Regions from separate parts of the Branchiibius cervicis genome, predicted to be linked through region 2. Evidence: riboswitches for the same ligand, from Rfam matches in the RefSeq annotation. Region 2 holds a riboswitch; the other holds the start of a gene.
The links. Region 2 has a riboswitch for cyclic di-AMP ahead of ACFQBT_RS15695 (C40 family peptidase). Riboswitches for the same ligand answer to the same signal wherever they lie in the genome.

Region 1 (5,237 bases), 120 kb from region 2:
GATGACCACCCAGGTCGAGACGTGTTCCCCCGGTGACGACGTCCCGGTCCTCGCCGAACGCATGACCAGTCTGCGGATCCGCCACCTGCCGGTGACCTCCGACGACGACGAGCCCGGAGTCCTCGCCATCGTCAGCATCGGCGACATCGTCAAATCCCGTCTGGAGGAGTTGGAGCACGAGCGCAGCCAGTTGGAGAACTACATCTCGCAGTGAGCATCGTCCGTAGGATCGCGGGCGCGCCGAGCGAGCGGTGCGCAACAGCACAGGTCCGCACACGACGTACCGTTGGTCCATGAGCAGCGCGGACGGGCCCGAGGGCTGGCCCGGTGTCGATCCGTACGCGGATCCGACCGCAGCGGCACCCAGCGCCGGGGAGAAGACCGAACCCATCCGTCGCCGGTTGCCCGGTGCCACCACGCAACGGCCGCGGGAGATGCTGGGCGCCTACGAGCTCCTCGATCAGGTCGGCGAGGGCGGGATGGGTGTGGTCTATCGCGCCAAGGCTCCGGACGGGCAGTACGTCGCGCTGAAGGCTCTGCGCCCCTACATCGCCCACGATCCCGACGCCCGGGCGCGTCTTCGCCGCGAGGTCGCATCGCTGCGCCGAGTGCGCGCGCCCGGTGTCGCGGCCCTGCTGGATGCCGACGTGGACGGCCCGCGTCCCTACCTGGTCACCGAGTTCGTCTCGGGGCCGCCACTGGACAAGGTCGTGGCCAACGAGGGCCGGTTCACCGACCGGCGCCTGGCGGATCTGGCGCAGGGTCTGGCCGATGCGCTGGGTGCGATCCACCGCGCGGGAGTCATCCACCGCGACCTCAAACCGGGCAACGTCCTGGTCGGCCGCGACGGGCCGGTGCTGATCGACTTCGGCATCTCGCACGTCGCCGAGGACTCCCGGTTGACGATGACCGGGCTGGTGATGGGCACCCCCGGTTACCTGTCGCCGGAGATGGTCGAAGGCGGCCAGGTCACCCAGGCCGCCGACTGGTGGGGCTGGGCGGCCACCTTGGCGTACGCCGCGTCCGGTACGCCGCCGTTCGGCCGCGGCCAGATGACCGTCGTACTGGACCGGGTGCTGCGCGGCCAGGCCGATCTGAGCGGCGTCGACGAACGTATCCGGCCGTTGCTCGCCTCGGCGCTGTCGCCGGACCCCGCACAACGACCCGGGACCGAGCAGGTGCTGCACGAGCTACGGGTCTACGCCGCCGGCGGCTACACCACCGGGATGCCGGTCACCGCGGCGGCCGTGCCGCACACCGCACCCCTGCGACCGGACACCACCAAGCGGCTGCCTGCGAACGGCGTACCCGCGGCTTTCACGGCCGGGCGGGTCGCGTCGGCGCAACGCCCGCCCGCGCGGGTGCACGCGGCCAACTACTGGGCACCGCCCCCGCCGGCCAACCAGCCGGCACCGGTCAGCCAGCCCGCGCCGGTCAGCCAGCCGGCACCGGTCAGTCGCCCTGGGCCGTCCGACCCCGGATCGGGCGGGCGCCGCGGTCCGGGACGTTGGCCGCGCTGCTGGTCGCGGTGGTGGCGCTGAGCACTGTCGCGCCCGTGGCCGCGTGGGGTGCTGTGCTGATCTGGTCGTTCGCGGCGCGGTGGGTGGACCGGGCCATGACCGCGATGGTGGTGCGCCGGTTCGACGCCGGCCGGCGGTCGACCGACCCGTTGGTGGCCGCCGCCGCCGCGCCGTGGCAGGCCCTGATTGCTGTGATCAGCACGGTGGTGGCCGCGATCCTGCCGCTCATCGTGGGCGTCGCGGGCGCCGTCGCAACGGCACTGGGGGTGGCGGTGCTGCACGGCGGCGACCCGCAGTTGGGCCGGCCGCTACCGATCGCGGTCGGGACACTCCTGGGGACGGCCCTATCCTGGTGGGGGCCCGGGGGCAGGCGCTGCGCCGCGGATCGCGCAGCATCGTGCGCACGATCGCACCGCAACCCGTGATCGGCACGGTGTTCGTGGTCGTGGTTCTCGCGGTGTCGGCCTGGTGCGGGCTGAGGGCGGTCAGTCATTGGACGCAGGGGCCCAGCTGGTGGCCCTATTCCAGCGCTTCCCAGATCCCCGGGTACGACTCAATTCCCACCCTGCCCAGCATGCGCTGAGGAAAATGTCGAACCCATTCACGATGATGCGTAACGATCCGGTATCTTTCGTCGATAGTTCTTGCGGTGGGCAGCTCGCTGGCCACCGGATGACTAGAACCACAACTTCATTTCTGTCCGAGCGCCTGAACGCCGAGCCTCAACCCTCAGGCGCGTAGCCGTACCACCATGGTGCGGTGAGGACGGGGGACCCACCGCCGCATCCGCGGCGTTCGGCCCCGGATCCCGATCCGCGGCCTTGGGGTGAAGCCGGTACGCCGGCCGGGCACCTGACAGCCCGAACCCGACAGCTCACCCCGCAGGCGTTCGTCAGGAAGGATCCTCTTTCGTGCGCTATACCCCTAAGCACGCTGCGCCCAAACAGTCCGTTGCTGCACGTCGGACCGCCACGGCCGTCGCCGTCGGAGCCAGCACCCTCGGCGCCGGCATGATCGCGGGCACCGCCTCGGCCCACGCGGCCACCGTCTCCGTCGCCCCGGCGGTCGCTCCGGCGACCGTCACCGTGAAGGCGGCCAGCTCCGGAGTCAAGCTCGCGGTCGACGGCGTGATCGGCCCGAAGACGACCAGGGCCCTCCAGCGCTGGGTCGGCGTGTCGCAGACCGGCTCAATGAACCTGAGCACTCGCAAGGCCTTGCAGAAGAAGGTCGGCACCACCCGCGACGGTGTGATCGGTCCCAAGACGGTCGCGGCCCTGCAGAAGAAGATCGGTATCTCCCGTGACGGTGCGCGCTACCTCAACGGTCGCACCGTGAAAGGCCTGCAGAGCTACCTCAACCGCACGCTGAAGCTGACCGGTACCGCGCCGGTGTCCAGCTCCAAGCCCACCGGCGGCACCTCCCGCGGCGGTGAGCGCCTGAACCTGGCCCGCGCGGCCATGTGGGACCGCATCGCCTGGTGCGAGTCGGGTCGCCGCTGGGGTCTGGTGGCCTCCAACCGCACCGGTACCTACTACGGCGGTCTGATGATGACTCACGACGCGTGGCGCATCGGCGGTGGGCTGGCGTTCTCCTACAACGCCAACCAGTCCTCCCGCGAGGAGCAGATCACCGTGGCCAACAACCTCTACGCGCAGCTCGGCCTGAAGCCGTGGTCCTGCGCCTGGGCGGCCTGACGGCCCCATCTGTCGACGGCCCCTCGCTTCCGCCGGAGCGAGGGGCCGTCGTGCGCCCGGCCGCTATGTCCCGGGTCGTAGGCCTGCTTCCAGCAGCGCGACGCCGGCCGCGAACTCCGCATCGCGGTCCGCGTCCGGCTCGTCGATCACCCCGAGCCGCGCCGCGAACTCCTGCTGCTGCTCGAAGAACACGAAGCCGAGCACGTAGTGCACGGCGGTGCGCGCGGCCGTCGCTGCCTCGGGCGCTCCCGCGGCTGCGGCCTCGAACAGGGTCAGGGCCGGCATGTCGCTCAGCCCGAGCGCGTAGGAGCTGTAGACCAGTTCCGCACCGTCGCGGTGGGTGAGCAGCGCGTCGCGGAACGCCTGCGCCGCCTGCTGGAGGCTCGTGGCGTCGCTGTCGCTCAGCGGTGCCAGGATGCGCTGGCTGACCGCGGCCAGCAGCGACTGTTTGTTGGGAAAGTGCCAGTAGAGCGCGCTGGGCTGAAGATCGAGGTAATCCGCGATCCGGCGCATCGACAGACCCGGTAGGCCGTGGCTGCTCAAGATCTCGAGCGCGGCATCGACCACGTCGTCCGCGGTGCGGCGGGCGGTTGCGGGGCCGGCGGGCATGCGGCTACCGTACCTGAACAGTGTTCACCTGAATGGTGTTCAGGAAGCGTGCAACCGGAGGTCCCCATGAGTCTCGATGCCACCCACAACGCGGCGATCGCCGTCCCGCGCAGCAAGGTGCGGGTCCTGGCCGACGTGCTGCCCGGCGGGCTGGCCCGCGACGTCGTGCTGGTCGCGGCGACGGTGCTGTTGCTGATCGGTGCGGGCCAGGTGACGATTCCGCTGCCATGGACCCCGGTGCCGCTGTCGCTGGGGACCTTCGCCGTGATCGCCTCGGGTGCGGCACTGGGCTCGGTGCGTGGTTTCGCATCCGTGGCCATCTACTTCGCGGCCGGTATCGCGGGTGCGCCGGTGTTCGCCCAGCACACCAGCGGCTGGAATTTTGCGTCCTTCGGCTACCTGATCGGGATGCTGGTCGCCTCGCCGTTGGTGGGCTACCTGGCCGAGCGCGGCTGGTCGCGGACCATCTCGACGATGGCCGTCTCCGCGGCCATCGGCTCGCTGGTCGTCTACGCGTTCGGCGTGCCGTGGCTGATGCATTTCGCGGGCGTCGACTTCGGCACGGGCCTCTCGCTGGGCGTGACCCCGTTCCTGATCGGTGACGGACTCAAAATCGCCGCGATCGCACTGCTGCTGCCAGCAGGTTGGAAGTTGCTGGACCGCCGCTGAGGCGAGTCAGCCCCGCTCGTCGTACGCCCTGTTGGCCCGCTCGACCTGCGGTACGTGCGTTTCCGCCCATTCGCGGACTGCGCTCAGCGGCTCCAGCAGTGAGCGGCCGAGCGGGGTGAGGCGATACTCGACGTACGGCGGGTGGCCGCCCTTGTCGACGCGAGCGACCAGTCCGTCGTACTCCAGGGCCCGCAACGTCTCCGTGAGCACCTTGGCAGTGATGCCCTCGATGTGCTTCTTCAACTCGGTGAAGCGCAGCGGCCGGTCCGCCAGTGCCGTCACTACGAAGACGGTCCAGCGGGCCCCGATGCGGTGCAGCACCACTCGGCTCGGGCAGGTGGGCGCCATCACGTCGTACGCCTTGGCCATGTCGGATCATTCCTGGTCGGAGTCGGTTTCGTTGTAGATACCGGTATCAAATAGATACCGTCTTGCCCGACAGCGTATCCGCAACGAAGGAGAAGACGATGACGGACCTGACCGGCCAGAGGGTGCTCGTGATCGGCGGCGGTAAGAATCTCGGCCTGGCTATCGCGCAGAAGGCGGCGGCGCTCGGCGCGGACGTGACGATTGGCGTACGTTCGTTGCGCGAGGTCGCTGAAGGCTTCCAGGTGCTTCACCTGGATATCACCGACGAGGACTCGATTGCCGCTGCGGCAGCGGAATTGGGCCCGGTCGACCACATCGTGTCGACGGCGGCGGCCCACCACAACGTGCCGGTGGCGGAGCTGGACAAGACCGCCGC
Region 2 (5,237 bases):
CAGCTGGTTGCGGCCGAGTTTGCGGTACGGCTCGGTGTCCACGATCCCGTTCGCGCGCAGCGCGGCGGCCAGCGCCTTCGCGTCGACCTGCTCGCCGAAGTCGATCGTGCCGACGACCGGGGAGCGCAAACCCGGCTCGGAGACGAACGGCTCGGCGTACGGCGATGCGTCGGCCCACGCGTAGAGGCGCCCGCTGCTCTCCGCCGTGCGGGCGGCCGCCCCTGTCAGACCGCCCAACGCGTCCAGCCAGCGCAGCTGGTCCAGTAGCAGCGCCAGGGTGGCCAGTGCGGGGGTGTTCAAGGTCTGCTCGAGGCGCGAATTGTCCACGGCCGTCTGCAAACTCAGGCTGGCGGGTATATAGCGGTCCGAGGCGGCGATCTCGGCGGTGCGCTCGAGCGCGGCCGGCGACATCAGCGCGATCCACAGGCCGCCGTCGGAGGCCAGGGCCTTCTGCGGGGCGAAGTAGTAGACGTCCGTCTCCGCGACGTCGATCGCCATCCCGGCGGCGGCGGAGGTTGCGTCCACCACGAACAAGCCGTTCGCGGCCGGGCGCTGGATCGGACTGGCCGCGCCGGTCGAGGTCTCGTTGTGCGCTGTGGCGTAGACATCCACCTCGGCCGGGCCCAGGAGGGCCACCGAACCGGCGGGAGCCTCGACGACGAGCGGTTCCCGCAGCCAGGGTGCGCCCCCGGTGGCCGCCGCGAACTTGGCGGTGAACTCCCCGAAGACCGCGTGCGCGGCGCGCTCGCGGACCAGGCTGAACGCGGCCACGTCCCAGAAGGTCGTAGAACCGCCCATCCCGAGGATGACCTCGTAACCCTGCGGCAGGTCGAAGAAGACGGCCAGGCGTTCACGGATCTCGGCGACGAGTCGCTTGACGGGTGCCTGCCGGTGCGACGTACCCAGCACTGACTGACCGGTCGCGACCAGGTAGTCCAGTTGGGCGGGGCGGATCTTGCTCGGCCCGGAGCCGAAGCGGCCGTCGACGGGTCGCAGTTCGGGCGGGATCACCAAGTCGACCATGCGCGCCAGTGTGCCAGCGCCGTACGTTAGGAGGGTGGCGGATTTCGACGGGCGAGAAGAGCTGATCCAGGTGGCCCGCTGGGACTACGACGGCGAGGGCATCGACGAGGCGATGTTGCCCGGCGATCCGTGGACGGCGATCACCGGGTGGATCGAGGCCGCCCGGGAGCGCTCATTGGTCGCCGACGACGTGCCCGAGCCCGATGCGCTCAGCGTCGCGACCGCGGACGCGCAGGGCCAGCCGCACGTGCGCACCGTGCTGATGCGCTACCTGACCCCGCACGGGCCGGGTTTCTACACCAACCTCAACTCACTCAAGGGTCGCGACCTGGCTGCGAATCCGCGGATCGCGGCCGCGCTGACCTGGCCGCCGATGTTCCGGGCCATCCGCTTTACCGGCTCCGCCGAGGAACTGGCGCGCGATGTCGTCGCCGAATACTTCCGTTCCCGGCCCTATGGCTCCCGGATCGGCGCGTGGGCGTCCGCGCAGTCCGAGCCCCTGGAGCGGCGTGCCGTGCTGGATGAGAGGACCGAGCACTATGCCCACCGGTGGCCCGACCGCGGGGAACCGGGCGACGTACCGCTGCCGGATTTCTGGGGCGGCTACCTGATCCGGTGCGACGAGGTCGAGTTGTGGGCCGGGCGGCACAGCCGTCAGCACGACCGGTTGGTCTATGTGCGTACGGCGCCCGGCACCCTGGCCGATCACGACGCGTGGCGGATCGAGCGCCGCCAGCCGTAGCGTCGCCGGTCGCGGCGTCCCCGGGCGTGGAACAGCCCGCGGGCTGTCGACGAGGGTCGACGTGGATGCTGGACGAGGCATCCGCCCGCGGGCTGCGGCGGCTGCGTGGAATTCGCAGGCGCGGCGTCCATCGAGTCACGGAGCCGGCGGTTCGTCCGGCGTCCTTCGATGGCGTGCGCTAGCGCGCAACCACCTCACGCGTCCTTGCTGAAATCACTACAGGACCACCTCCTCTCTCGTGTAGGGCAACGGTAGGCAGGGGTTCCCGATCGCGGCAACCACTTTTCGGCGGGCATGTTTGGCGGCCGGAATTTGTTCCGCAGGCACAGATAGGCGAACCTTCGTTGGGTAAGGAACAATCAGCACCGTGAGCGACCTCATCGACACCACCGAGATGTATCTGCGGACGATCTTCGACCTCGAGGAAGAAGGCATCGTGCCGCTGCGGGCCCGCATCGCCGAGCGGTTGGGTCACTCCGGTCCGACGGTTTCCCAGACGGTGGCCCGGATGGAACGCGACGGACTGCTGACGCTGGCGGGGGACCGGCACCTGGAACTGACGGACAAGGGCCGTGAGCTGGCAACCCGGGTCATGCGCAAGCACCGGATCGCCGAGCGCCTGCTGGTGGACGTGATCGGCCTGGAGCTGCAGTACGTCCACGAAGAGGCGTGCCGTTGGGAGCACGTCATGAGCGAACGCGTCGAGCGCAAGATCCTGGGGCTGCTGGACGAGCAGCACATCTCGCCGTACGGCAACCCGATCCCCGGCCTGGACGAACTCGGCCTGCCCGAGTCCCCGGAGCGCTTCCGGGATGGGGTGATCTCACTGACCGAGGTGGTGGGCACCGAGCCCGCGGACCTGCTGGTCCGCCGGATCGGCGAGCCGGCGCAGGCGGAGTACGAAACCCTCGCGCTGTTGACCGGCGCGGGCATCGCCCCCGGCGTACGCGTCACGGCCAACCGCGAGGCCGACGGCCGGGTTCTGGTGCAGGTCAAGACCGCCGATGCCGAGGCCGCACAGAGCCTTTCGCTACCCAGGGACATCGCGTATCACGTGTTCGTCCAGCAGTGAATGTGACACAGATCACGTCCAAACTGGTAACACCCTGGGACTTTGCGCAGGAGTCCGTGATCAGTTTGTGATCTAGGCCTTTGTCTGATGTAAGTTGATCCGGCAGTCGCCAACCGGGGGCTGCCTCACCAGCCGGCATGCCGAATCCTGCCGCCGGATGATGAGCACAACGCGTGTCCGCACGGCAGGAGCGGGGGACCCACCTTCGACCGTCTTCACCGGCGGTCTCGGGGCTAAGACGACTGACGCAACGGGGAGCGTCCAGGAGTCCGGGGACCTCTTGACCCGAGCCCGACAGCTCACCTCGCAGGCATCCATGAGAGGTATTACTCACCGTGACCGGACTCGTTCCTGCTTCTTTCTCGCGCGCCAAGGGCCGCCACCGCGCGCCGGGCAAGCTCGCCACCACCATGAACTCCACTGCGCGCGTCTCCGCCGCAGTCGCCGTCTCCGGCGGGATCGCCGCCGCGGTCGCCGTGCCCCAGGTCGCGTCGGCGTCGCCGTCGGCGGCCACCAGGGTCACGACCGCTAGCAACACGCAGGCCGAGTCGGCCGCTTTCGTCAACCTCGGCCTGAGCAGCAACTCCGCTCAGGTCTCGGCCGCGGTGGCCGATACCGCCGCGCAGCACAGTGCGCTGCTCGACCTGAGCAAGCTGGTCGCTGCCGCACCGGCCGCCAAGCCGTTGCTGGAGTCGATCGCGGCCAAGACCTACACCCAGCCGGCCCCCGCGCCGGCGGCCACGACGCACCGTCAGACGACGACCTCCACCTCGCGATCCGCCACCCGTACGCCCGCCCCGCAGGCCTCCTCGAACGACTCCGGGTCCGGCAACTCCTCGTCCGGCAACTCCGGTTCGGGTAACTCCGGTTCGGGTAACTCCGGCAGCACTGGCGGTAGCTCGGTGTCGCTGCCCAGCGGGAGCGGGCACAGCGCGGTCATCGCGATCGCCAAGCGCTACCTGGGTGTGCCCTACATCCTCGGCGGTTCCAGCCCCAGTGGCTTCGACTGCTCCGGCCTGACCAGCTACGTCTACCGCCAGTTGGGCATCTCGCTGCCGCGCACCGCTTCCGCCCAGCAGGCCTCGGTGCCCTCGGTGAGCACCCCGCAGGTCGGTGACCTGGTGTTCTTCGGCTACCCGGCCTACCACGTGGGCATCTACGCCGGCAACGGCATGATGATCGCCGCGCCGCACCCGGGCACGGTCGTGAAGCTGCAGCCGATCTACCAGACCCCGTCCGGTTACGGTCGCCCCTGATCCAGGACCGCACAGACGAAAGCCCCGCCGGGAACCGGCGGGGCTTTCGTCTGTGCGCGGATCAGCTCGCGGTGGTGCGTGGCGGTGTGCGCGGGGCGGTGGCCGGTGCGAACGCGAGCGCCAGGACGGCGGCGATCCCGATGACCAGCAGCGCGTGCAGGATGCCGACGTGCTCACCGAGCAACCCCAGCAGCGGCGGGCCGCCGAGGAAAGCCGTGTAGCCGATCGTCGTGACCACCGACAACCGTGCGGTGGCCCGGGTCGGGTCGTCCGTCGCGGCGCTGATGCCGACCGGGAAGCCCATCGAGGCGCCGACACCCCACAGCATCGCGCCGAGGTAGGCCAAGGCGGTGTTGCCGAAGACGACCAGCAGGCTGCCCACCAGGGCGATCGCGAACAGCATCCGCAGCATCGCCACGCGGCCGAACCGGTCCAGCAGGTGGGTGCCGAAGACCCGGGCCAGCGTCATGAAGCCCAGGAAGATCGCGAACCCGAGGACGCCGGCCCAGTGCGGCACGCCGTGCCCGTCGACCATCGCGATGGAGATCCAGTCGTTGGCGGTGCCCTCGGTGAAGGCGGCGATCAACACGACGACTCCGATGGCCAGGGTGCGCGGCTCCAGCCAGGCCGAACGGGCCGGCGCACTGCTCACCTGGTCGTCAGCAGCCTCGTCGGAGTCCTCGTCGAAACGCGCCGAATACACCCAGCCGACGACGAACACCACCGCCGAGGTGATCACCAGGTGCACACCCACCGGCACGTGCAGCGCCGTCATCGCGGCCCCGATCAGCGCGAAGAGCACGGTGCCCGCACTGAAGGCCGCGTGATAGCGGGGCATGATCGAGTGGCCGAGCTTCTTCTCGACGGTCGCGCCCTGCAGATTCATCGTCACGTCCCAGAGGGAGATGCCGATCCCGATCAGCACCATGCCCGGGACCACCAGGGCGACCTCGCCGGCCAGGGACGTGGCAGCGCCGGCACCGATCAGGCCGACGCAGGCAAGCACCAGACCGATGCGTTCGGTACGCCGCGGCCCCAGCCGGCGGATCACCGCACCGGACAGCGGCAACGTGCAGACGCTCGCCAGCGAGGCCACCAGCAGCAGCAGACCGAGGTGGGCCAGTGACAGGCCGAGGGCGCTGCG

Region 1: it holds a riboswitch for cyclic di-AMP, as region 2 does, so the genes downstream of both, ACFQBT_RS16305 (transglycosylase family protein) here and ACFQBT_RS15695 (C40 family peptidase) in region 2, are expected to answer to the same signal.

The regions. Positions count from the first base shown of each region.
Region 1 covers NZ_JBHSWJ010000002.1:3,150,565-3,155,801, reverse strand. Annotated here, with positions in the region: gene ACFQBT_RS16320 (CBS domain-containing protein) at 1-214, shown strand, start outside; gene ACFQBT_RS16315 (serine/threonine-protein kinase) at 294-1,541, shown strand; gene ACFQBT_RS16310 (hypothetical protein) at 1,508-1,945, shown strand; cyclic di-AMP (ydaO/yuaA leader) riboswitch at 2,250-2,423, shown strand; gene ACFQBT_RS16305 (transglycosylase family protein) at 2,432-3,214, shown strand; gene ACFQBT_RS16300 (TetR family transcriptional regulator) at 3,278-3,823, opposite strand; gene ACFQBT_RS16295 (biotin transporter BioY) at 3,890-4,492, shown strand; gene ACFQBT_RS16290 (winged helix-turn-helix transcriptional regulator) at 4,499-4,861, opposite strand; gene ACFQBT_RS16285 (SDR family oxidoreductase) at 4,960-5,237, shown strand, end outside.
Region 2 covers NZ_JBHSWJ010000002.1:3,029,820-3,035,056, reverse strand. Annotated here, with positions in the region: gene serC (phosphoserine transaminase) at 1-1,023, opposite strand, end outside; gene pdxH (pyridoxamine 5'-phosphate oxidase) at 1,058-1,765, shown strand; gene ACFQBT_RS15700 (metal-dependent transcriptional regulator) at 2,133-2,837, shown strand; cyclic di-AMP (ydaO/yuaA leader) riboswitch at 2,998-3,165, shown strand; gene ACFQBT_RS15695 (C40 family peptidase) at 3,248-4,093, shown strand; gene ACFQBT_RS15690 (MFS transporter) at 4,155-5,237, opposite strand, start outside.